2 regions of the Aeromonas salmonicida genome follow, and region 2 is predicted to be linked to the other one. Evidence: predicted binding sites of a transcription regulator. Region 2 holds the regulator's gene; the other holds the start of a gene.
The links. The regulator MetJ, encoded in region 2, represses methionine synthesis genes. The targets are predictions, from matches to a motif close to AGANNTCTAGANNTCT.

Region 1: metA (homoserine O-acetyltransferase MetA) is a predicted target of MetJ. The motif match lies at 7,460-7,475, and genes of this name have one in related genera.

What each region holds. Positions count from the first base shown of each region.
Region 1 is NZ_CP110645.1:4,317,079-4,329,213, reverse strand. It holds gene ONZ54_RS20155 (DUF342 domain-containing protein) at 1-1,575, opposite strand, end outside; gene ONZ54_RS20150 (HlyD family secretion protein) at 1,864-2,838, shown strand; gene ONZ54_RS20145 (ABC transporter ATP-binding protein) at 2,831-3,760, shown strand; gene ONZ54_RS20140 (ABC transporter permease) at 3,757-4,851, shown strand; gene ONZ54_RS20135 (CinA family nicotinamide mononucleotide deamidase-related protein) at 4,896-6,059, opposite strand; gene ONZ54_RS20130 (HD-GYP domain-containing protein) at 6,118-7,356, opposite strand; gene metA (homoserine O-acetyltransferase MetA) at 7,502-8,446, shown strand; gene ONZ54_RS20120 (cyclin-dependent kinase inhibitor 3 family protein) at 8,462-8,980, opposite strand; gene ONZ54_RS20115 (Lrp/AsnC family transcriptional regulator) at 9,139-9,609, shown strand; gene ONZ54_RS20110 (LTA synthase family protein) at 9,674-11,638, opposite strand; gene ONZ54_RS20105 (DUF2442 domain-containing protein) at 11,897-12,135, shown strand, end outside.
Region 2 is NZ_CP110645.1:4,211,688-4,223,822, reverse strand. It holds gene tyrS (tyrosine--tRNA ligase) at 1-503, shown strand, start outside; gene yrfG (GMP/IMP nucleotidase) at 823-1,491, opposite strand; gene nudE (ADP compounds hydrolase NudE) at 1,640-2,248, shown strand; gene cysQ (3'(2'),5'-bisphosphate nucleotidase CysQ) at 2,290-3,102, shown strand; gene ONZ54_RS19645 (aromatic amino acid transport family protein) at 3,515-4,786, shown strand; gene ONZ54_RS19640 (tRNA-binding protein) at 4,859-5,197, opposite strand; gene ONZ54_RS19635 (AraC family transcriptional regulator) at 5,282-6,040, opposite strand; gene metJ (met regulon transcriptional regulator MetJ) at 6,080-6,403, opposite strand; gene metB (cystathionine gamma-synthase) at 6,699-7,871, shown strand; gene ONZ54_RS19620 (bifunctional aspartate kinase/homoserine dehydrogenase II) at 7,871-10,324, shown strand; gene ONZ54_RS19615 (type 2 periplasmic-binding domain-containing protein) at 10,477-11,361, opposite strand; gene ONZ54_RS19610 (hypothetical protein) at 11,439-12,135, opposite strand, start outside.

The DNA.
Region 1 (12,135 bases), 110 kb from region 2:
GTGTGCCATCTCCACCTCGACCCCGGGGAAGACCCGTTGGGCGGCGATGATGTCCATCTCCGCCATCAGCTTTTGCAGCTCCTCCTGGGCTGCCTCCAGCTGCTCATCCAGCAGCTTGCTCTCCTCGAGATGCTTGGTACGGATCAGCTTTATCTTCTGCAGGGTCTCGGGGTTGCGTTTGTCGGTGGGCAACTGCAGCAACTTGAGCAGCAGATCCTGCAGCTTGTCCAATTGATCCCGGCACTCCTGCTTGCGTTGGCGCAGGGCCAGTTCCTGCTCCTTGTGGGTGAAGTAGCCGCCAAGGATTTGCAGCTTGGTGTGGTTGGCCGCAGAGGCTCCCAGGATGGGAGCCATGATGAGACGATTGGCGATGCTGATGCCACCAATCAGGTGGCCCTTGCGCATGCCGCTGTCGCCCACTTTGAGGTCTTGCCCGCTGCGGCTGTAGCAGTGGTTGAGCTGACTCTGGATCTGGATGTCACCCCCAGCCTCCAGCTTGGCGTATTGGGCATAGCTGGCGTGGATTTCACCCTGGGCATTGAGATGACACAGGTATTCACCCTGCTCGTTGCGCCGACCAATGATGCCGTGGCGAACCGTTATGCTGCCGCCGGCTTCGATCTCGCCCCCTTCGATAAAACCACCGATGACGATGTCGCCACTGACCTTGACCTTCATGCCGGGCTGGACGTCGGCATTGACGATGAGCCCCCCTTCAAAGGTGATATGGCCGTGGCGGGCATCCACCTGTTTGACACTCAATACCTCATCCACCTTCATGCCCGTTTTTTCCTGGCAGGGAAGGCCGGCCCGGCTGGCAATCAGCAGGTTGGGGTCATCAGGGGAGAGATAAGTGCCATCGCCAGCGCTCATGGGGCTGTCTTTGCCATTCTTGGCGGGCAGATCCTGGCCCGTGACGGTAAACCCGGGCTCCCCCTGAGTCGCGGGGTGGCGCCGCATCAACTGGGCGCCGGCTTTGACCGTGACTATGGTACCGAGATCCCGCATGTCGACCCGGCCATCATCCCGTTCCTGGGGCTTGAGGATCCGCTCGGCGGGTGTCTCCACCAGTCGCTCCAGACGGGAGTCCTTGCCATTGACCACCGCCTTGCCCAGTGCTACCGGCAACTTGAGTACTGTGCCCGGCGCAGCTTCCTTGGCGGCCAGAATGGCGGCCGTAATAAGGGAGGTCTGTACCCCCTGGCTGACCTCGCTGGTCTGGATTGCCTGCTCCAGCTGTTCTGTGGTGAGAAACTTGCCGCCCCAGTCTGCGGTGATCTGGGCAATGGCGCTCATCCGGTCCTTCTCGATGACCAGCGTGACGCGGGCATCGTGGCGCTGGGCAATGGGGACTGGGTTGCCGGGCAGAGAGGTAGCCGGGTTGCTCAACAGGGTATTGAGCAAGCTGATGGCCTGCTTGATCCCCTCCGTCAGCGGCTGGTAGCGGCGACAGTTGGAGGCCAGCAACAGCGCCTGAATATCGTTCTCTGAAACGGGCTTGGTCAACCCGGGCACGATGCGCAGACAGGCGTATTCCATATCGGCTGATAACAGTAACCACTCTTTGCTTAACACCCGGCTCCCTTACTCTCGCCATGATCTCCAGTGAGATCGCTACTTGCTTCTATTTAATCGGCTTTTAATTAAAAACGCGAGCCATCAACATGATGTCGGTCTGCAGTATTCGGGTATTTCTCTTTTTGGGTCAACGCGCTAAGCACAAATGGGTGAGCTGGGACGAGGAAATCAGGGATGACAGCGGGTATGCTGACCACTCAATGAACCGGCTTGTCAGTGAGAGACGTGCCGGCCCTACGCCCCGGAATGCCTTGTATCGGGACGAGATTGCAGGTCACGAGAGGAGTGTCGATCTTGCGTCATTGTCTGTTGCCTTTAGGTCTGTTTAGCCTGCTGACTGCCTGTCAGCCACAGGTTTCTACCACGGCGCTCGGTACGCTGGAGCGGGATCGGGTGCTGCTGACCGCCACCGCCAGCGAGATTATCCGGGCCTTGCCGGTGGCCCAGGGGAGCATGGTGGAGGAGGGGACCCTGCTGGCAAGGCTGGACGATCGCCGCCAGCAGGCGGTGCTGGCCCGTGCCCGTGCCGGGGAGGCGCAAGCTCGTGCTGCCCTCGCCCGCATGACCAATGGCGAGCGACCGGAGGACATTGCCGCCGCCCGTGCCAATCTCGACAAGGCCGAGGCCAATGTCAGGGAGAGCGAGCGCAACTTCGTGCGCATCGACCGACTGGTGCGTCAGAAGCTGGTCAGCCCGGCGGATCTCGACAAGGCCCGCGCCCTGCGCGACGGCGCGCTGGCCGAGCAGGATGGGGCTCGCCAGCAGCTCGACAAGTTGGCCCGTGGCGTGCGCAGCGAAGACATTGACGAGGCCGATGCTGCCTTGCAGGCAGCCAGTGCCGAGGTAGCGCTGGCCGAACGGGAGCTTGCTGATCTCTCCATCGTCGCCACTCGCAGTGGCCGGCTCGACAGCCTGCCCTATCATATCGGCGAAAGGGTGTCGGTCGGTGCCGTGCTGGTCGCCATTCAGGCGGATCAGGCTCCCTACGCCCGGGTCTATGTGCCGGAGCCCTCCCTCGCCAGTTACCGCATCGGCCAGCCGGTGCGGGTGGTGGTGGATGGGGTGACCGAGCCGCTCACTGGCCGGTTGCGATGGATCTCGAAAGAACCGGCTTTCACTCCCTACTACGCCCTCAACGAACAGGACAGGGCCCGACTCGTCTATCTGGCCGAGATAGACCTGCCCGACGGGGCGCAGGATCTGCCGAGCGGCTTGCCGCTGCAGGCCGATCCAGGCGATGAGAGGCGCGCTCATGAGTGAGCTGGCGATCCGTGCCAAGGGTGTCAGCCGGCGCTTTGGCGATTTTCTGGCGGTGAACGGGCTGGATCTCTGCGTGCCCAGAGGGCAGATCCACGGTTTTCTCGGCCCCAACGGCTGCGGCAAATCCACCACACTGCGCATGCTGACCGGCCTGCTCACTCCCTCGGCGGGAGAGGTGGAGGTGTTGGGTCTGAGCATTCCGAAACAAGCCGAAGCGCTCAGGCGCCGGATCGGCTACATGACCCAGAAGTTCTCCCTCTATGACGAGCTGACGACCTGGGAAAATCTGGAGTTTATGGGGCGTATTCACGGCATGGCTGGCCAGTCGTTGACGGCGCGCCTGCACGCGTTGCTGGAGACCTATGAACTGACGTCGCTGACGCGGCAGCGGGCCGGTGCCATGAGTGGCGGCCAGAAGCAGCGGCTGGCGTTGGCGGCGGCGGTGATCCACCATCCGGACCTGCTGCTGCTCGACGAACCCACCTCGGCGGTGGATCCGCAGAACCGGCGCGATTTCTGGGAGAAACTGTTCGATCTCAGCGAAGGGGGCACCACCATACTGGTGACCACCCACTACATGGACGAGGCGGAGCGCTGCCATGCGCTAGCCATCATGGAAGCGGGGCAGGTACGGGCCCAGGGATCGCCACAGGCGCTGATGGATGCCATGAGCACCCGGGTGGTGGAAGTGCAGACCAGCGACTTGCGGTTGCTCAAGCAGCAGTTGCTGCAGTTGGCACAGGTGCGATCCGCCGCCCAGCTGGGCCAGCGGTTGCGGGTGCTGGTGGACAAGGAGTTGGCTGAACCGGTTGCCTGGTTGCAGCAGGCCTGTCCGGCCTTGAGCGGGGCAGCCATGGCGCTGGTCAGACCCAGCCTGGAGGATGTGTTCGTCAGCTGCACCGGTCAGGAGCCGAGGGCATGAACAGTCTGCGACGGCTCTGGGCCATTACCCAGAAAGAGCTCAGGCAGCTGGCGCGGGATAGATTGACGTTTGGCATGGTGGTTATGATACCCCTGATCCAGCTGCTGCTGTTCGGCTACGCCATCAACACGGATGTGCGCCACATACCGGTGGGGCTGGTGGAGATGAGCCAGAGCGTGCCGGGACGGCTGCTGGTGGAGGCGGTAAAGGCGAGCCAGGTGGTGCGCATAGAACGGCATTACGTGGGGGTACAGGAGGCGGAGGCCGCCCTGACCCGGGGCGAGGTGCGGGCCGTGCTGGTGCTGCCCCCTGACTTGAGCCGCCGCCTCAGCGCCGGTGAGACGGCGGGCCAGTGGTTGGTGGATGGCTCGGATACCATGATAGCCGGGGCCCTGCTCGGTCTTCGCAACATGCCGCTCTCGGATCTGAAACCGGGTCTTGAATCTGCCCCACCCACTTTCGAGACAGTGCTCTACTTCAATCCGGCTAGGCGATCTGCGGTCAACATAGTGCCCGGCCTGCTCGGGGTGATCCTCACCATGACCATGATCATGTTCACCTCAGCGGCCATAGTGCGCGAACGGGAGCGCGGCAATCTGGAACTGCTCATCACTACCCCGGTCAGCTCCATGGAGCTGATGCTTGGCAAGATACTGCCCTATATCGGGGTGGGGCTGGTCCAGGTGGCTATCATACTCGGGCTCGGCCACTTCATCTTTGACGTACCGATCAACGGGGCACTCAGTCAGGTGCTGCTGGCGACCCTGTTGTTTATTGCCGCCAGCCTGACTCTGGGGCTGCTCATCTCCACTCTGGCACAGACCCAGTTGCAGGCGATGCAGATGACGGTGTTCATACTGCTGCCATCCATATTGCTGTCGGGCTTCATGTTTCCCTACGAGGGGATGCCGGTGGCGGCCCAGTGGATTGCAGAGGTGCTGCCTGCCACCCACTTCATGAGGCTGATCAGGGGCATAGTGCTGCGGGGCGGGGAGCTGTCGGAGTTGCTGCCGGATGTGCTCTGGCTGGCGGGGTTCACCCTGCTGGTGCTGACCCTGGCCGCCCACAGGTTCAAGAAGAGTCTGGATTGAAGCGTACGCCGATGCCAGATTGCGCGGTTAGCGGCGTTTGATGCCTAGCTGCTGCGCTGCGTCGTTCTGGGCAGGGTGAGATAGTCGCCAAGCACGGGCAAGCCTTGCAGGTGGCGGCGCAGCATGTCGAGGGCAGCGAAGGCGAGGATTTTGCGTCGGCTCTCGGGGTCCGGATGGTTGACCCTCACCGTCTGGCCGGTCTGCTGACCATGGGCGCAGAGCAGCAGCGGCACGCCGTCAGCCCCCTCTTGTCCTATGGTCAGATGCAAGCCCGCTGCGGTGCCGGGCAGCAATGCCAGATCGCTGGCAAGATGGGGGCTGTAGTGAGCCTCCAGCCGGGGGTGATCGTGGCAGAGAGCAAGCAGGGCACCCCGGCTCTCCCCCTCCAGCAGCGTCAGCGGTTTGTCTCCCAGCAGGGTCAGGATCTGCTGCGCGGGTTCGTCATTCCCGCGTCCCACCAGCCAGGGCTGGATGGCTGCGAGCAGCCGTGCCTCGGCGGCCTCCATGTCTGCCCTGGTCGCACCGTGGCCGATGAGTTTCAGCTCAATCAACGGCATGGCGGAGCGATAACCCAGCTCTATACCTGCCGGCCAGGGCGTCGCATCCAGCATGTCCGAGAGGGCCGATTCCGAGATGCCGAAGCTGTAGAAACGGCGCAGCTCAGTGTCTGTCTGCTCCCCAGCCAGCTGTTTGAGGCGCGGCAAAATCTGCTCGCGCACCATCTGCTTGAACTCGAACGGTACGCCCGGGGTGAAGAAGAGCTGACACCGGCCATGGCCGTTCATCTGACTGACCACGAAACCGCAGGCGGTGCCGACCGGATTGTCCAGGATCTCGCACCCCTGTGGCAGCCAGGCCTGCTTGGCGTTGCTTTGCGCCATGGGGCGTCCCCGACTGGCGTAGCGTGCCTCTATGGTGGCCAGCCACTCAGGGAACAGAGTTAGCGGTTGTCCGAACGCTTCGGCCGCCGCTTGCGCAGTGAGGTCATCGGCGGTGGGGCCCAGACCGCCGCATACCAGCACAACGTCGGCGCGGCTGGCGCTCTCCTGCAGCACGGTTTTCAGGTCGGCGAGGTTGTCCCCCACTGTGGCACGGCGGCGCACCTGCCAGCCCTGATCCAGCAGCAGGGCACTGAGCCAGGCGGCATTGGTATCCACCACCAGCCCAGTCACTATCTCGTCTCCGGTGCTGATGATCTCGATACGCATGGGTGCTCCTTGGGCTGGGGAAGTGAACCGGGACGGCCATGATCCATGGCCGGGGCAATCAGGGTTTGGCGTGCTCGAAGTAGTAGCTGATCCGGGTACGCGGATTGAGGTATTCGAACACGGCCGGCGGCAGTCGTTTGGGGTGGATCACCTTGGCAATGGACAGCTCGGCCTGCTGCAGGTCTATTATCGCTGCCTCCTGGCGGGGGATGCGGGGATCGTACACCAGCACAGAGGGGTAGAGCAGGCGGGAGGCATTGACCGACATCACCAGTCCCACCTGACCGTTGGAGAGCTGCACCACGCTGCCTGGCGGGTATATGCCCATCAGCCGGATCAGCATGCTGAGGTATTCAGGGTTGAACTGGGCCTTGCGCTGCTTGTAGAGGCCGCTCAGGGCCGAGTAGGGCACCTTGGCTTGCAGGTGGCAGAGGTTGTCGTACTCGTTGATCAGCGACACCATCTGAGTGAGCGGGTCCAGCTGTCCCTTCTTGAGCCCCTCGGGCCCGCTGCCATCCAGATATTCATGGTGATGCAGCACTATCCCCTTCGCCTCGGCGGGGAAATCCTTGGCCAGATTGAGCAGATCCAGGCCGTAGCGTGAATGCTGGGCCATCAGGTTCTGCTCCGGCTTGGTGAGTGGTTCTGTCTTGCGCAGTATCTGGCTCGGGATCTTCAGCTTGCCGATGTCGTGGAACAGGGCACCCATGCCGACCTGACGGATCTGGTCGGCCGACATGTTGCACTCCTTGGCCAGCAGCATGCTGAGCACGCTGACGTTGAGGGAGTGGAAGTAGAGGTTGTTGCCATCTTCGCTGTCGGAGACCAGGTGCAGCACCATCTCATCCACCGCCAGCAGTTGCTCCGTCATGGCGTTGATCAGCTCCTGGGCCTCGCCGATGGCGTTGAGGGGACGGGACTGGATCTTGCTCATGACGCTGCGTACCTGCGCCAGGGATTGCTGGAACTGCTTCTCGCACTGCTGCAAATCACGACGATACTGTTGCAACTGCTCGATGCGCTGCTCTTTATCCCGCTGCATCTCGGCCTGGCGCAGCGAGGTGTCCGGCGCCTCTGCAGGCTGTGCCTGGATCTGGCTCAGTGGCTTGGGCGGCGCATCACTTTTGTCCGGAATGATGGTGACCATCTTGAGCCCGAGCCGACGGATCAACTCTATCTCTTCTTCATTCTTGAGCTTGAAGCTGGAAAACAGGAAGGGGTGTTCGCGCCAACCCAGTGGCAGAGAGACGAAATTGCCGACTTGCAGTCGGTCTACGGAAATTTTGATACCTGTCATTGTCTTGGCTGCGAGAGACACACTGAGCCGTATGCTAGTCAAAGGTGGGGGTGAATACAAAAGGTATCTGATGACAGGCTGGGTGGCTTTGTTATAGGCTTCTGGATGTCCAGACATATTTACCGATGCAGTACAGGGAGTAAGCATGCCGATCAAGATCCCGGATCAGTTACCTGCCGCCGAAGTGCTGGGGCAGGAGAACATCTTCGTGATGACGGAATCCAGGGCCGTCACCCAGAACATCCGCCCATTGCGGGTGTTGATCCTCAACCTGATGCCCAAGAAGATTGAAACCGAGATCCAGCTGATGCGGATGCTCTCCAACTCGCCGCTGCAGGTCGATGTGGATCTGCTGCGGATCGACGATCGGGAGTCGAAGAACACGCCTCAGGCCCATCTCGAGAACTTCTATCACGATTTCGAGCAGGTTCGCGGCAACAACTATGACGGCATGATCATCACGGGGGCACCGCTCGGGCTGGTGGAGTTCGAGGAGGTGGTCTATTGGCCGCGCATCGTCGAGATCATAGAGTGGTCCCATCAACACGTGACCTCGACCCTGTTCCTCTGCTGGGCCGTACAGGCGGCGCTCAAGGCCCTGTATGGCATGGAGAAGCAGACGCATGGCGAGAAGCTCTCCGGTGTCTATCGCCACCATCGCCTCGATGAGAACGAACCGCTGCTGCGCGGTTTCGACGACGAGTTCGTCGCGCCTCACTCTCGCTATGCGGCCTTCGACGGGGATCTCATCCGTGCCCACACTGACCTGCAGATCTTTGCCGAGTCCGAGGAGGCGGGGGTCTACCTGGCGGCCACCAAGGATTGTCGTCAGGTATTTGTCACCGGCCACCCTGAATACGATGTGCTGACCCTGGATGGAGAGTATCAGCGGGATCTGGCGGCCGGGCTCGACCCCGTCATTCCGGTCAACTACTACCCGAACAATGATCCAGCCCAGCCGCCGCGCGCCAGCTGGCGCAGCCATGGCCACCTGTTGTTTTCCAACTGGCTCAACTACTACGTCTACCAGCTCACCAGCTATCGGGTGGAAGATATCGGCAAGGTGTTTACCTACCAGCAACCCAAGTAGGGCCAGCGGTCAGGGTCAGTCGGCCTGATCCAGCCGCGTGGCCAGGGCATCCAGCCATTGGCGATGCGCCGGCAGGGTGAAGGCCTTGGGCCTGTGGGCCTTGATGGCGGCCATGGCCTCCTGTTGTGGCTGGCCGAGGGAGATCAGCAGGGCGGCCGCTACCAGACCGGTGCGGCCGCTGCCCCCCTGACAGTGGATGACCAGATGCTTGCCATCGTGCAGCAGTGCGGTCAGTTGTGGCAACGCCAGCTGCCAGGCGTGTTCGAAGGCGGTATCGGGGGCCTGATCGTCTTCGATGGGCAGGTGGAACCAGCGCATGCCTTCCTGCTCGACCTGACGACCGAGGTGCGCCAGATCCAGCTCTGCCAGCTCGGTGGCGGTCATGAGCGTTACTACCCCGTGGGCACCGGCAAACCTCAGCTGATCCAGTGCCAGTGGCAGCGGTACCTGCTGGGTGCCGGGGCAGGGGGTCAGCAGCAACTGGCCATCGACGCGGGGCACTTCCTGGCTCCAGAAGGGATGAGACGAGTACATAAAGGTCCTTATGAGGCCTGCAAGGGGGAGGGGGCCTGACATGGCCCGGATCCTGAGTGCGCCAAAGCATAGGGGGTGCTGTCTCTATGTCAATCTGCGTTGTGTTCGGCCCGGTTTACGGGCAGAGTCTAAAAAATTGATCGGTTCAAGGAGTTAAGATGAGAAACCTGGATCAACTGGATTTGGATATCCTGGCCCATCTGTTTCGCGATGCGGGCATGACCAACAAGGATCTGGCTGCCCTGGTCGGGGTGGCTCCGTCCACCTGCCTGGAGCGGGTGCGCAAGCTGCAGCAGGACGGGGTGCTCAAGGGGGCACATTGCGAAGTGGATCATCAGGCGCTGGGTGGCCATATCCAGGCCATGGTTTCGCTGCAACTGGCGCGCCACAGTCGCCAGATCATCGATGCCTTCCGCGATGCTATACTGGCGCTGCCCGAGGTGATCAGCCTGTTTCACATGGGTGGCAAGGATGACTTTCTGGTGCACCTCTGCGTCGCCGATACCGAGCACCTGCGCAACTTCGTGTTCGATCACTTCACTTCACGGGAAGAGGTGGTGCACCTCGAAACCTCGCTGGTGTTCGAGCACAGATTCAGCCGTTCCCTGCCCTGTTTCCTCAATATCTGATGGCGTGTCTCGCCCAACATAAAACCCGCCAACTGGCGGGTTTTATGTTGTTGCGTTGGCGGGGTCAGTTCAGTACGGTCCGGGTATCCGGCGCCGTCTGGTAGAGCCCTTTCTGGTAGGCCAGACTCCCCCACAGCGCCAGCCCTAGGGCGGCATCCTTCATGGCATCCGGTTGCGGTGCAGGTGTGAGGGTTTCGCTGGCATCCTCATAGATGAAGCCTTGCGCCGGGCGCTCCGGTTGCAGGATCACCACATCCTTGCCCCGCATCAGGGCAAAGTTCTTGTCGTACTGCATGATGGCGCGCCCCGGCCAGTCGGCTGGCATGCGGGTCAGATCCTTGCCCAGCATGGGATAGTCGGCGCTTATCCCCATCAGGGAGAGCAGCGTCGGTGCCATGTCGATCTGGCTGACGATGCGCGGGTCCTGCTTCGGGGCTATGCCGTCACCGACGATGACGCCGGGAATGTGGAAGCGGGGGATTGGGACCAGACTGTCACCACCAACTCGACTGTCGTGGTCGGCGATGACCAGAAACAGGGTGTCTTTCCAGTAGTCGGACTGCTTCGCCTTCTTGAAGAACTCGCCGATGGCGTAGTCCGCGTACTTGGCGGCGTTGTTGCGGGTCTGCTTGGGTTGTTCGTAGAGATCGATGCGATCGTCAGGGAATTCAAAGGGATCGTGGTTGCTGGAGCTGAACACCAGGCTGAAGAAGGGCTTGCCCTCCTTGTGCAGTGCCTTGAAGGTCTCGTCTGCCTTGGTCATCAGGTCCTCGTCGGAGGCGCCCCATGACCCCTCGAATACCGGGTTCTTGAAGTCTTTCTGCTCGACTATGGTGGTGAAGCCGTTGCCGAGGAAGAAGCTGCGCATGTTGTCGAAATGGCTCTCGCCACCATAGATGAAGCTGGTGTCGTAGCCGCGCTGCTTGAGCAGATCCGCGATGGTAAAGAAGTTGGTTTGGCTCTTGCCTAGCTTGACCACGGCCTGGGCCGGGGTCGGCGTGAAACCGGTCAGCACAGCTTCTATGCCGCGCACCGAACGGGTACCAGTGGCGTAGAGCTGCTCGAATGCCCAACCCTGTTGCGAGAGCGCATCCAGATTGGGGGTGAGCGGCAGGCCGCCGAGGGAGCCGACGAACTGGGCTCCCAGGCTCTCTTGCAACAGGATCACCAGATTCTTGGGTTTGCCGCTATAGCTGGCTTCGTTGAAGGTCTGGCTGGGCAGGGCCGTCGAGCTGAAGTCATGGAGCTCGCGGCCGCTCTCCTGGCGAATGAGGTCGAGGATCTGTTGCCGAGGCAACTGGCCATAGAATTGGCTGGCATCCTCTTCGCCCCCCATCTGCTTGATGGCGAAAAACACCGAGTAGGCGGAGTTGACGGTGAGGGCATTGATCAGAGGGTCGCTGGCAAAGGCGACCATGGCCGGATTCAGAGGGCGATGACCCAGACTGGAGCGGGCGCCGAGGAAGCCGATAGCGAGAATGAGCAGGGCGAAGGCCGGGCGCAGATACCAGCGGGGGAAGCTCAGTCCGCGCAGCAGACGACCGCTCAGCCACCAACCTCCTCCCAGAGTCAGCAGGCTGAACAGCACTGCGATCAGCAGTTCACCCTTGCGGCCGGCCCATAGCATGGAGAGCACTTCTTTCGGATAGATGAGGTACTCCACATAGAGGCGGTTGGGCCGCACGCCGTACTCGGTCACGAAAGAGGGAGTGGAGATCTCGAGGAAGAGCATCAGCCAGAGTCCCAGCGTCAGCCAGACCCTGATGAGCTGCAACCAGGCCCGGCCAATGGCGTGGGGCCCGGCCAGCAGCATGGTCAGCATGGCGGGGACACCCCATATCCAGCAGAGGGTCGCGATATCGACCCGCAGCCCTTGCAGCAGCATCTCTGGCCAACCTGCGACGGCATCGACCCGTTCCAGTTGCCACACGCCGAGGCCGACTCGGCTGGCGGAGAGAGAGACAAGCGCGATAAATGAAAAAACGGCGATGGGCCAAAACGGTCCCAGCCATTGTTTGATAGTGGTCATTGTTGTTCCTACAAGCCTGTTTGCACCCGTCCTCGGGCACATTGTTTTTATATTGCAGGGTTATGACCTTGTGCTTGGGGAAAGGTTGCATCAGGTGCCGGTAAAAGAGATGTTCTGGCACGATTTATGCCTTTTATGTGACAAGACGCAGGGATTGAAGACAGCATAAATGGCTGGAAAAAGTGTGATCCGTCCTGCAAAGCGGCGCTGGGGGCTTGTTTATAATGGCGCCGAATTTTCTCAATCGGAGCCGAAGGGATGCCGGTCTTTATCGATGTGGAATATTTGCAGGGATGGCGGCTGTTTGTGGTGCTCTCCGACGGTACCACAGGAGCGCTGGATCTGGCCCCCTGGCGCGCACAGCCCCTGTTTGCGGCGCTGGATTCGGAGCGGCGCTGTGCCAGGGTCTTCATCAACCGCCGTCATCAGCTGGAATGGCCCGCTGGCTGCACCCTCTCGGCCCACGAGGTGTATCACCTGATCAAACCCATCAATGA
Region 2 (12,135 bases):
ACCAGTTCTGGCTCGGCACCGCGGATGAGGATGTCTACCGCTTCCTGCGCTACTACAGCTTTATGTCGCTGAGCGAGATTGATGCACTGGAGGCGGAAGATGCCAAGCGGCAGGGGCGCAAGCAGGCGCAGCAGGTCTTGGCGAACGAGCTGACCGAACTGGTGCACGGCAAGGCGGCGCTGGCGGCGGTGCAGCGCATCAGCGAGCTGCTGTTTAGCGGCGACGTGGCGCGCCTTGGCGAGAGCGATCTGGCCCAGCTGGCGCAGGATGGCATGCCGAGCAGCACAGTCCGCGGCGAGACTGATCTGGTAAGCCTGCTGGTCAGCTGCGGTCTGGCGAACTCCAAGCGGATCGCCCGCGAACTGCTGGCGGCGGGAGCCATCAGCCTCAATGGCGTCATCAAGCTGGATGAGCAGCTCAGTGCCGAGGATCGGCTGTTTGACCGCTACCTGCTGCTGCGTAGGGGCAAGAAGCAGTACCAGCTGGTGGCGTGGTTGGGCTAGCCAGCTTCCCGACATCAACGAGAAAGGGCTGCCCGGGCAGCCCTTTCCATTGTGCGTCCCCGTCTCTACCCCAACAGCCGAATCACGCTGTCAGCGGCAGCAATTCGGCGTAGTCACGGAATACATCGGGGAGGGTGGTGAATCCTGTCCCCGTATCGGTATCAAGTAATCAGCGGCAGTCATTCTGCGTAGTCACGGAATACATCGGGGAGGGTGGTGAATCCTGTCCCCGTATCGGTATCAAGTAATCAGCGGCAGTCATTCTGCGTAGTCACGGAATACATCGGGGAGGGTGGTGAATCCTGTCCCCGTATCGGTATCAAGTAGCCAGCGGCAGCAGTTCGGCATAGTCACGGATCGCCGGGAAGGCGGTGATGTGCTGCTCGGGCTGGCAACTGTCCGGATTCTGGATGGCAAGCTGATAGCCGATGCCGTAGTCGGCGGCGGCCCGCAGGATCCGCTCGCTGTCATCCACAAACAGGGTGCGGGCCGGATCGAACGCCAGCCGCTCTGCAAGCGCCTGCCAGCAGTGCTGGCTCTCCTTCGACCAGCCCAGCTCGTGGGTGCTCACCATCAGGTCCAGATGCCCGGCTAGGCCGAGCCGCGCCTCCTTGACCGACAGGCTGGCGGGGTGGGCGTTGGTAAACAGCACCAGCTGCTTGCCCGCCGCCCGCAGCTCGGCAAGGAAGGGGATGACGTTGGGCCGCCACTGGATCTTATCCAGGATCTCCTGCTTGAGGGCGCGAATATCCAGCCCCAGGGTCTGGCTCCAGTAATCCACACAGTACCAGTCGAGGGTGCCGCTGACGGCGTGATAGTGGGCATCGATCTGTGCTCTGGCTTGGTCCAGCGGCAGGGCGAGTCGCTCTGCGTAGCGTGCCGGCACCAGTTGTTGCCAGAGGTGGTTGTCAAAATGGAGATCGATCAGGGTGCCATCCATATCGAGCAGGACTGTGTCTATCTGGTGCCAGGGCAGCTGGGTCGGCATGGGGCCTCTTGGTGTCAATATTCGGGAGGAAAACGGGGCGGCATTATAACGGATTTTTCCGTCCGTTTTCCCGCCCTTGCCCCGTGGTGTTCGGTGTGGGAGTCGTTTACTCTTGAAGCACTATTTTTTAACGAGCAGCCAACGCCCGATGAGTGACCACCACAAGAGCAAGCCCGAGCATATCTGTGTCGAGACCCTGGATCTCGACAAGAACAAGCCGGAGATCCTCAAGGCCGAGATAGTGGCCGAGAGCCGGCTGTTCAAGGTGGAATCCCTGCACCTCAAATTCTCCAATGGCGAGGAGCGAGTCTATGAGCGGATGCGGGGTGGCAACCGCGGCGCCGTCATGGTGGTGCCCCTGTATGACGCCCACACCCTGCTGCTGGTGCGCGAGTATGCGGCTGGTACTCACTCTTACGAGCTGGGCTTTCCCAAGGGACTGATCGACCCGGGTGAGAACGCCTTCGAGGCGGGCAACCGGGAGCTGATGGAGGAGGCCGGTTTTGGCGCCAACAGCCTGATCCCCCTCAAGCAGGTGTCACTGGCGCCGGGTTACTTCTCCAGCCGGATGGACATACTGCTGGCGCGGGATCTCTTCCCCGAGCAGCGGGTCGGCGATGAACCCGAGCCTCTGGAGGTGATCCCCTGGCCGCTCAACCGGATTGATGAATTGCTGGCGCGTTCCGACTTTACCGAGTCGCGCAGCATCAGTGCCCTGCTGCTGGCCCAGAAGTGGCTGGCGGAGCAGGAAAACTAGCCCGAACGTGGGCAAAGGCAATAAAAACAGAGGATAACAAAATGCAGGAGTTGTTGGCCTGGGTTCCAGGGGTCAAGGAGATCGCCCGCGAAGCGGGGCGTATCCTTCACGAAATCTATCACGGCGGTCAGTTCGAGCGTCAGCTGAAGGAGGATGCGACCCCGGTCACCAGTGCCGATCTTGCTGCCGATGCCTACCTCAAACAGGCGCTGTCGGCGCTCACCCCCCATGTACCCGTGCTGACCGAAGAGGCGGCTGATGTGCCCTTCAGTCAGCGATCCAACTGGCGGCAGTACTGGCTGGTGGATCCCCTTGACGGCACCGGCGAGTTCATTGCTGGCAGCGGCGACTTCGCCACCCTGATCGCCCTGGTTCGGGACAACGTGCCCGTGCTCGGTGTCATCTACGCCCCCGAGTCTGACGTGCTCTACTGGGCGGTACGTGGTCACGGTGCCTTCAAGGAGGTGAACGGCGAGACCTTGCCCATCAGCGCCATGCATCACGAACATGACCAGCCAGACTCTCTGGTGGTGGCCATCAGCCGTCGCCAGAAACTGGAGAACCTGACCCGTCGCCTCAATCCGGCTATCAACTACGAGCTGATACCGCTCGGTTCCAGCTCCCTCAAGTCCTGCCTGGTGGCGGAAGGGGCCGCCGATTGCTATGTGCGACTCGGCCCCACCGGCGAGTGGGATACCGCCGCTGCCCAGTGCATCGTCGAGGCGGCTGGCGGTCGTATCCTCAGCCTGGCGTTGCAACCGCTCAGCTACAACGAAACCGAGTCGCTGGAGAACCCGGACTTCATAGTGATGGGAGATCCGGATCTCGCCTGGGGCACTATTCTCGCTCACTGAGTTGCCTGACATGTCATCGCAAGACTCAATCAGGCGACCTCATGGTCGCCTGATTGTCTGGTGTGATCCGCTGCTTTTATCCGGTATGCATAGGAGTATCCACTGGCAAAGAACGTGAATGACAGTGGAACGTCATCATCGAGCGGGAAGATTTGGCATGGATTTTCAGGTAATCCTGCGAACGATCATTTGGTCAAAATAAAAAAGTGAGTATGAATGTAAATTTGGATTTATATATCGCATTTTTTCTTATTTGTAGTTTTACACGATTATCCAATCCCGATTGAATTCCCTATCTCACTGGCTTGAGCTCGTTATGGTAGTGATATGTTTCAGTCCCTTATTTTGAGAATTAAATCCTGATAAACCACAATATGCTCAGATTAAAACACTGACAAAAAGTGGATTAGTAATGAGTTTATCTGTAGATGTCGTCAAGGAGCTGTCTGCTTCCCAGCCAGCCGTTACCAGCACTGCCCGTTGGCGCAGTCATGATACCCACTGGGTGATCAGCCTGTTTGGCACCGCCGTCGGCGCCGGCATACTCTTTCTGCCCATCAACCTGGGTCTGGGCGGTATCTGGCCCCTGGTCATAGTCGCCGTACTGGCCGGTCCCATGACCTTCCTGGCTCACCGCGGGCTGGCCCGCTTTGTGCTTTCTTCCTCCCGTCCCCATGCTGATTTCACCGAGGTGGCCGAGGAGCACTTCGGCAAGATGGCCGGTCGGCTCATCTCGGCGCTCTATTTCCTCTCCATCTTCCCCATACTGCTCATTTACGGCGTCGGGTTGACCAACACGGTGGAGAGCTTCATGGTCAACCAGCTCGGCATGGCAACCCCGAACCGGGTGATGCTCTCCGGCATGCTGGTGTTTGCCATGATCGCCGTGATGATGGCCGGGGAGAAAGCGATGCTGCGCGCCTTTGCCTTCATGGTCTATCCGCTGGCAGCCATTCTGGCGGCGCTTTCCTGCTATCTCATTCCCCAGTGGCAGTGGCCGGAAGTCACCGCCTTTGATGGCGGCAGTTTCCTCAATACCGTCTGGCTGGCGCTGCCGGTGACAGTGTTTGCCTTCAGCCACGCCGCCGCCATCTCCGGCTTTGCCAATGTGCAGCGGCGGGAATATGGCGAGCAGGCGGAGGCCAAGAGCGGCCTGATCCTGCGCAACACCACCATAATGCTGGTGGGCTTCGTGCTCTTCTTCGTCTTCTCCTGCGTGCTGAGCCTCACTCCGGCCCAGCTGGCCGAGGCCAAGGCCCAGAACGTCTCAGTGCTCTCCTATCTGGCCAACATCACTGACAACCCTGTGATAGTGACGCTGGGGCCGCTCATCGCCTTTATCGCCATCAGCTCTTCCTTCCTCGGTCACTTCCTCGGTGCCCGCGAGAGCCTCAAGAGCCTGATCGCCAAGCCCACCGGCCTGTCGCTGGCCAAGGCGGACCGGCTCGGCATAGTCCTGATGTTTTTCGCAATCTGGGGTGCCGCTGTCATCAACCCTGGCATTCTGGGTCTGATGGAGACCCTCTCCGGCCCCGTCATCGCCATGATCCTCTTCATCATGCCGGTGATAGCGGTCTACAAGGTGGAGGCGCTGGCCCGCTTCCGCCAGTGCTGGACCAACGGCTTCATCCTGCTGACCGGGTCGCTGGCGGTCTCGGCGCTGATCTTCAGCCTGTTGAAGTAACAGCGAGCTGCGGCAACAAAATGAGAGAGGCGACCCCGGGGTCGCCTCTCTTTTTTCATGGGGCCAATGGCATCAGCCCAGCTTTGCGCCGTTCTCCACCGCCTGCTCAGGGATGGCCATCACAACCGCACCGTCAGCCCGGTAGAAACCGGTCAGCAGAAACTCCGACTGGATGGGGCCTATCTGTTTGGGGGGAAAGTTCACCACGGCGACTATCTGGCGCCCCACCAGATCCTCCGGCTGATAGAGATCCGTTATCTGGGCGCTGCTCTTGCGTACCCCGAGCTCGGGACCGAAATCCGCCCACACCTTGTAGGCGGGCCGGCGTGCCTCGGGGAAGGGCTCGACCCGCACCAGGGTGCCCACTCTCAGCTCTATCATCTCGAACTGCTGCCAGCTTATGGTCTGCATCTTGGATCCTCGTTTCATACACCTTGCATTGGCCTCAGCATGCCTCGAAACCACCTGCGCCGTCTTCGGCAAACGGCCGCCCGGTTACGGCAAGCGGCCGTTTTGTTGGCGCCAGAGGGAAGGGGTCAGCCCGCTCTCGGTCAGGAAGCGCTCGGCGAAGGCTCCCTGATTCTGGTAGCCGCAGCGACTGGCGATCTCGCCTATGGGCAGTTGGGTGTGGGAAAGCAGGGTGCGTGCCAGTGTCATGCGCCGTGCCCGTATGTAGTGGGAGACGCTCATCCCCAGCTGCTGGCGAAAGGTGTGCTTGAACTGACTCTGACCGAGGCAGGCGATGGCGGCGAGCTGCTCATTGCCAAGGGGCTCGGCGAGATGGGCCTCGATATGGCGCTGCACCTTGAGGATACGGGCGGCAAGGCGAGGAGGTACAGAGGAGTGCATTTCTTGCCCTTGTGCCAGCAGGGATAGCCACACCTGCTCCATGCCCACCACCTGTCGACCCGCTGCCACCATGCGGTGCAGGAAGGTGAGGTAGTGGCGCTGGGGCTCGTCCAGCGCGATAAAGGGGCGGGCCGCCAGATCGCCGGGGAGCCAGTCGCTCTCCTGCACCAGAAACGAGAGGGCCGGATCGGCGGCGTAGTCGTGCCGCTCGCCGGGGGCTATCACGCAGACAAAACCGGGGGCAAGGCGACGTCCCTGGCCCTGCACCTCGATCTCGAGGGGGCCGTCCAGGGGGATCACCAGCTGGGCGAAGTCGTGGCTGTGGCTGCTGATGTCGCTCTGGTAGTGGCGCAGGCTGAAGGGGGAGGTGGCAGATAGCAATGACGCGGCCTGGGGCCGCGTCATCTTCAAAGAGGGATTGCTGTTTGGCATAGGTCGCAGGTATTACTCTGCGTCGAAATCTTCGATCTCTTTGCCCAGCGCTTCCATGATGGCGCGCACCTCGGCGGGGACGCTGTCCGGATGATCCTTGCGCAGATCGTCGTCGCAGGGCAGCGGCTGACCGGTGAAAGCGTGCAGGAAGGCTTCACAGAGCAGCTCACTGTTGGTCGCATGACGCAGGTTGTTCACCTGGCGACGGGTGCGCTCATCGGTCAACACCTTCAACACCTTGAGCGGGATCGAGACAGTAATCTTCTTGACCTGTTCGCTCTTCTTGCCGTGTTCTGCGTAGGGGCTGACGTAGTCGCCGTTCCACTCTGTACCCATGATTCACCTGTTCTCATTTGGCCGTGAGCGCGGATTTTAACCCTTAAGGAAATTAATGGCAATCCAACAGCAAAGCCATTTAGACGTCCAGAAGTGTTGACGGCTTTTTTGCAGTGGCGTAGTGTGGTTCACCATGAGCCAGCAATGGCGGGGATGAGTGTGGCAGAGAAACCGCAGACACAGTCCCGAGACACATCAAGGAGAGCGGAAATGACCCACCAGGCTACCCTGCCGGTACGTTGCATCGGAAATCGAGCCGGATCAATCGCCCAGTCACAAAGCCAAGGAGAGCAGCATGAGTCATAAGGCCACCCTGGCGGTACGCACCGGGATTGAAACAGACACGCAGCACGGTGCCGTGGTGCCGCCCATTTACCTCTCCAGCAACTACACCTTTGCCGACTTTGGCGAGCCCCGTCAATACGATTATGCCCGCTCCGGCAACCCGACCCGTACCAATCTGGCGGACGCCCTTGCGGCGCTGGAAGGGGGCGCTGGCGCCGTTGTGACCGGCACCGGCATGGGGGCCATCCATCTGGTGACCACGGCCCTGCTCAAGGCGGGGGATCTGCTGATCGCCCCTCACGACTGTTACGGCGGTACCTGGCGCCTGTTCGAGTATCTGGCTGCCAAGGGCCACTATCGGGTGCAGTTTGTCGATCAGGGGGATGAGGCCGCACTGGCAGAGGCGCTGACACAGAAGCCGGCGCTGGTGTGGGTGGAGACCCCTTCCAACCCCTTGCTGCGGGTAGTGGACATCGCCGCCATCGCCGCCGCCTCCCATGAGGTGGGTGCCCAGGTGGTGGTGGACAACACCTTCCTCTCTCCGCTGCTGCAACAGCCGCTGGCGCTGGGTGCGGACCTGGTGGTCCACTCCACCACCAAGTACATCAACGGCCACTCCGACGTGGTGGGGGGCGTGGCCATTGCCAAGGATCCCGCGCTGGCTGAATCACTGGTGTGGTGGGCCAACTGTCTGGGACTCACCTCCGGCGCGTTCGACTCCTACCTCACCCTGCGCGGCCTGCGCACCCTGGCTCCCAGATTGCGCGCCCATCAGGAGAACACGGACCGCATTCTCGCCTTCCTGCAGCAACAGCCGCTGGTCAAAAAGATCTATCATCCCAGCCTGCAGAGCCATCCAGGCCATGATATTGCGCGCCGTCAACAGTCCGGCTTCGGCGCCATGCTAAGTTTTGAACTCGATTGCAGCGAGGCGGGATTACGCACCTTCCTCGCGGCCCTCACCCTCTTCTCGGTAGCCGAGTCTCTCGGCGGGGTGGAGAGTCTGGTGGCCCATCCGGCCAGCATGACCCACAGGGCTATGACACCGGCGGCGCAGCAGGCGGCGGGCATCAGCGCCCAGCTGCTGCGTCTGTCGGTGGGTATTGAACACGGTGAAGATCTGGTGGCCGATCTGGCTCAGGCTTTTGAACAGGCGCAGCTGGCAGAACAGGTGGCGAAGTAATGGAACAGCAGCAAGGAGATATAGCGGTGGCAACACAAGCAGGGTTGAAGCGGCGGCAGGTACACAAATTCGGTGGCAGCAGTCTGGCGGATCCGGTCTGCTATCGCCGGGTCGCCGCTATCGTCGAACAGCAGGTTGGCGGGGATGAGCTCATCGTGGTCTCCGCCGCCGGCAAGACCACCAATCGCTTGATCCAGCTGGTGGAGCTGGCCGATGCGGGGGATGAGGCGGCCGGTGAAGCCATCTCTGCGCTGCAAGCCTATCAGCAGAGCCTCATCGATGGCCTGCTGGAGGGAGAGCTGCAGCTCGATCTCAGCCAGCAGCTGGCCGACGACATGCAGCTGATCGCCAAGACCCTGGAGGGGCAGTTTGATCGCTTCGCCCGCAACGGCCTGCTCGCCTTTGGCGAAGTGTGGTCGGCGCGCCTGCTGGCCGCCCTGCTCACCAGCCGCGGTGAGAAGGCCATCTGGCTTGATGCCCGCAGCTTCCTGCGTGCCGAGGATGGTGCCCTGGTCAAGGTGGATACGGCCCTATCCAGTGAACTGCTCAAGGCCCGTCTGGCCGAACATGCCGGTCGCATCGTGGTGACAGGTTTCATCGCCGCCGACATGGAGGGGCGCTCCCTGCTGCTCGGACGCAACGGCTCCGACTACAGCGCCAGCCTCTTGGCAGCCCTGGCTGATGGCGAATCCACCACCATCTGGAGCGACGTGGCCGGTGTCTACAGCGCCGATCCGCGCCGGGTGAAGGAGGCGCGCCTGCTGGAGCGTCTCAGTCTGGCAGAAGCAAACGAGCTGGCTCGCCTCGGTTCGTCCGTGCTGCATTCGCGCACCCTGCAACCGGTGGCGGACAGTCGCCAGCGTCTCACCCTGCGCTGCAGCTACAACCCGGATGAGGGCTGTACCCACATACTGCGCCGGGCGCCGCGCTCCGGCGGTGCCCGCATCGTCTCCTCGGTGGACCAGATCGCCCTCATCGAGCTGAAGGTGCTGCCGCAGACCCATTATGAACAGACGGTGGCGGCTATCGAGGCCCATCTGGCCCGCCACCGCCTCAATCCGCTCACCCTGCAGCGTCAGCCGGATCGGCGGGTACTGCGTTTGGCCTACACCCTGGAAGTGGCGGAAGGGGCCTTCGAGATACTGCGCGACTTCCAGCTGCAGGGCAGCTTCACCGGCCTCATCCAGAAAGAGGGATTCAGTCTGGTGGCCCTGGTGGGCGCTGGTGTCACCGACAACGCCGAGCAGTGTCACCGCTTCTATCAGTTGCTGGCGGATCAGCCGCTGGAGTTCGTGCAGGTGGCCAGAGATGGCCTGAGCCTGGTGGCCGTGCTGCGTCAGGTGGTGCTGGAGCCCCTGCTCATCGCCTTGCACAGCGCCCTGTTCAGTCGCCCGACCCGGGTCGGGCTGGTGGTATTTGGCAAGGGCAACATAGGCGGCCACTGGCTCACCCTCTATGCCCGCGAGAAGGCGCGGCTCGAACATGAGCTCAATCTGGCGTTGACCCTGTACGGGGTGTTCAGCTCGGAAGGGGGGCAGCTGGACGAAGAGGGGCTGGATCCCCTCAAGGTGCAGGACAAATTCAACCCCAAACCGCTGATCTGGCCCGAACTGCTGACCCAGCTGGAGCAGCACAGTTTCGATACGCTGATAGCCCTGGACTTGACCGCCAGCGAGACGGTGAGTCGCTACTACCCGGATTTTGCCCAGCTCGGTATTCACATCATCGCCGCCAACAAGTTTGCCGGTGCCGCCGAGAGCGAGTTCTACCAGCGCATCAAGCAGACCTGCCGCGATCATCAGGTGCAGTGGCGCTACAACGCCACCGTGGGCGCCGGGCTGCCGATCCAGTCCAGCATCCAGATGCTGCGCCAGAGCGGCGACCGCATTCAGGGGGTCTCGGGTATTTTCTCCGGCACCCTCTCCTGGTTGTTCCAGCAATATGACGGCACTCGCCCCTTCTCCGAGCTGGTGGACGAGGCGTGGCAGCACGGCCTGACCGAGCCGGACCCCCGCGAGGATCTCTCCGGCCAGGATGTGCGCCGCAAGCTGCTGATCCTGGCGCGGGAGGCGGGTTTCGAGCTGGATTCCGCCGATATCGAACTGGAAAACCTGGTGCCGGTGACACTGCGCAAGGTGAGCACGGATCAGTTCATGGACAGGCTCAAAGAGCTGGATGACCCGATCCAGACCGCATTTGAAGGGGCGCGTCGGGTTGGCAAGGTGCTGCGCTACGTCGCCCGCTTCGAGCACGATGGCAAGGCCAGGGTCGGGCTGGAGGCGCTGGAGCCTCACCACCCGTTCGCCAATTTGCTGCCTTGTGACAACGTGTTCGCCATCGAGAGCGACAGCTATCGTACCAACCCGCTGGTGATACAGGGACCGGGGGCAGGGCGTGAAGTGACGGCCGCCGCTATCCAGTATGACCTGTGGCAGATCTGCACCAGCCTCTGAGGTGAGAAGAGTGACGGCCTCAGCCATACACAGCGCGTTCTGTGGCAGGTCTGCGTCCGTCTCTGAGAAGATCGCTGAGGTGGGAAAAGTGGCGCTCGGATCTGGCGCTGTCACCGCAAATAAATAGAGGGCGCCCGGTTGGCGCCCTCTTGCTATGGCTCGCCCGGCCCGAACCGACTGTGGACCGGATCGTAGAAGTAAGCCTGGTAGTTGAAGCCTATCCCCTTGATGAAGGGGTTCTCAAGCCGAAACAGGCGGCGTGTATCGAGGTGGGCGAAGGTGAGGGAAGGTTTGAAGGTGTTGAGCCAGAGGGTTTGCAATGAACCGTCTTGCCAGGCAGCTTTCAGCCCGGCCTCTACTCTCTGTATGGCCTCCCGATTGGCATTGTGGGCGAAGAAGACCCGGGGCAGGGGATAGTAGAGGGCTATGCTCTCATCCATGACCAGGTCCCTGATCTCCTTGTGGTTCAGTTTCTCCTGCGGCAACTCGTTGATCCCGCGACAGAAGAGATCGAAGCGACCGCGTGCCACCATCTTGAACAGCAGCTCATAGCCTTCTACTTCCTGCACCTTGAACCCTGCCTGCCTCAGGATGTGTACATCGAGCCAGCCCTTGCCCTGGCCGAGAGTAAACTTCTTCAGCTGATCCAGGGTGGTGACGCTGGCGACGGCTGCCTGCTGTTGGGGGCTGACGAAGCAGATGCGGTAGCTGACGATCCCGAGATGGATGGGGAAACGAACATAGTCGACCCCCGTCATGTCACGGTCTGAGCGGTAGCTGTCCATGGCAAACAGGTTGGGATAGTGGTTGAAGCGCAGGCTGATCCACATCCTGGCCAATGTCATGGGGGGGGCGGCTCGCAATTGAAAGTCACCATGGCTGGCGCGAGTCTTCTCCAGCGCCAGTCGCAGCAGTTCACGGTCATAGGTGACTCTGGGATCCCGTTCACTCTCCGGGCTCATGTGGGTGAACAGAGTCGGTGTGGCAGCCTGCGCTGACAGGGTCAGCAAGAGGACAAGCAGAGAGAACCAGATCATCACGACCTCCTGTCGAAAAATAGACTCTTCTGAATATAGTGGCTGCGGCCGTGTTACTGCGTCTGTGTCACCTGGTGTCAGGGCTCGCCGTTTCTCGTGCCTCCTGATCCAAAGGTGCCCCTGAGCGGATCGTAGGTATAGTCGCGGTAGTCAATCTCCAGCTCCCGGAGTTGCGGATTGTCCAACCGGAACAGCCGTCGCTTATCCAGTCTGGCAAAGTCGAGGGCTGGCTTGAAGGTCTTGAGCCAGAGCGTCTGCAGGGAGCCATCTTGCCAGGCCAGTAACAGTCCTGTCTGGATGCGTTTGAGGGCGTGCTTGTTCCCCTTGTGGGTATAGAAGAGGTGGATGAAGGGATAGTGGAGGGCTATGTGTTGATCGACAGTGAGGCGGGTGAGATCCCTGTGGGTTTCCAGCTCGGTAAGCAGCTCGTTGGCCCCCCGGCAGAACAGGTCGATCCGGCCCCGCTCTACCAGCTTGAACAGGCGCTCGTAGTTGTCGACCTCCTGCACTCGCATGCCTGCATGACGCAAAATGGTGACATCCTGCCAGCCTCGCCCCTGGCCATGGAGGAAGCCTTTCAACTCATCAAGGCGGGTCAGTCTGGCTAGTGCCTGTTGACGCTGGGGACTGACAAAACAGATCCGATAACTCAGTATGCCGAGGTCTACCGGGAAGGGAACATAGTCGAGAGACTCGGCTTCACTGGCCGGGCGCTGGCTATCCACCGCAAAAAAGTTGGGGTAGCTTCCCTGCTGTATGGCTAGCCGCAGCCGT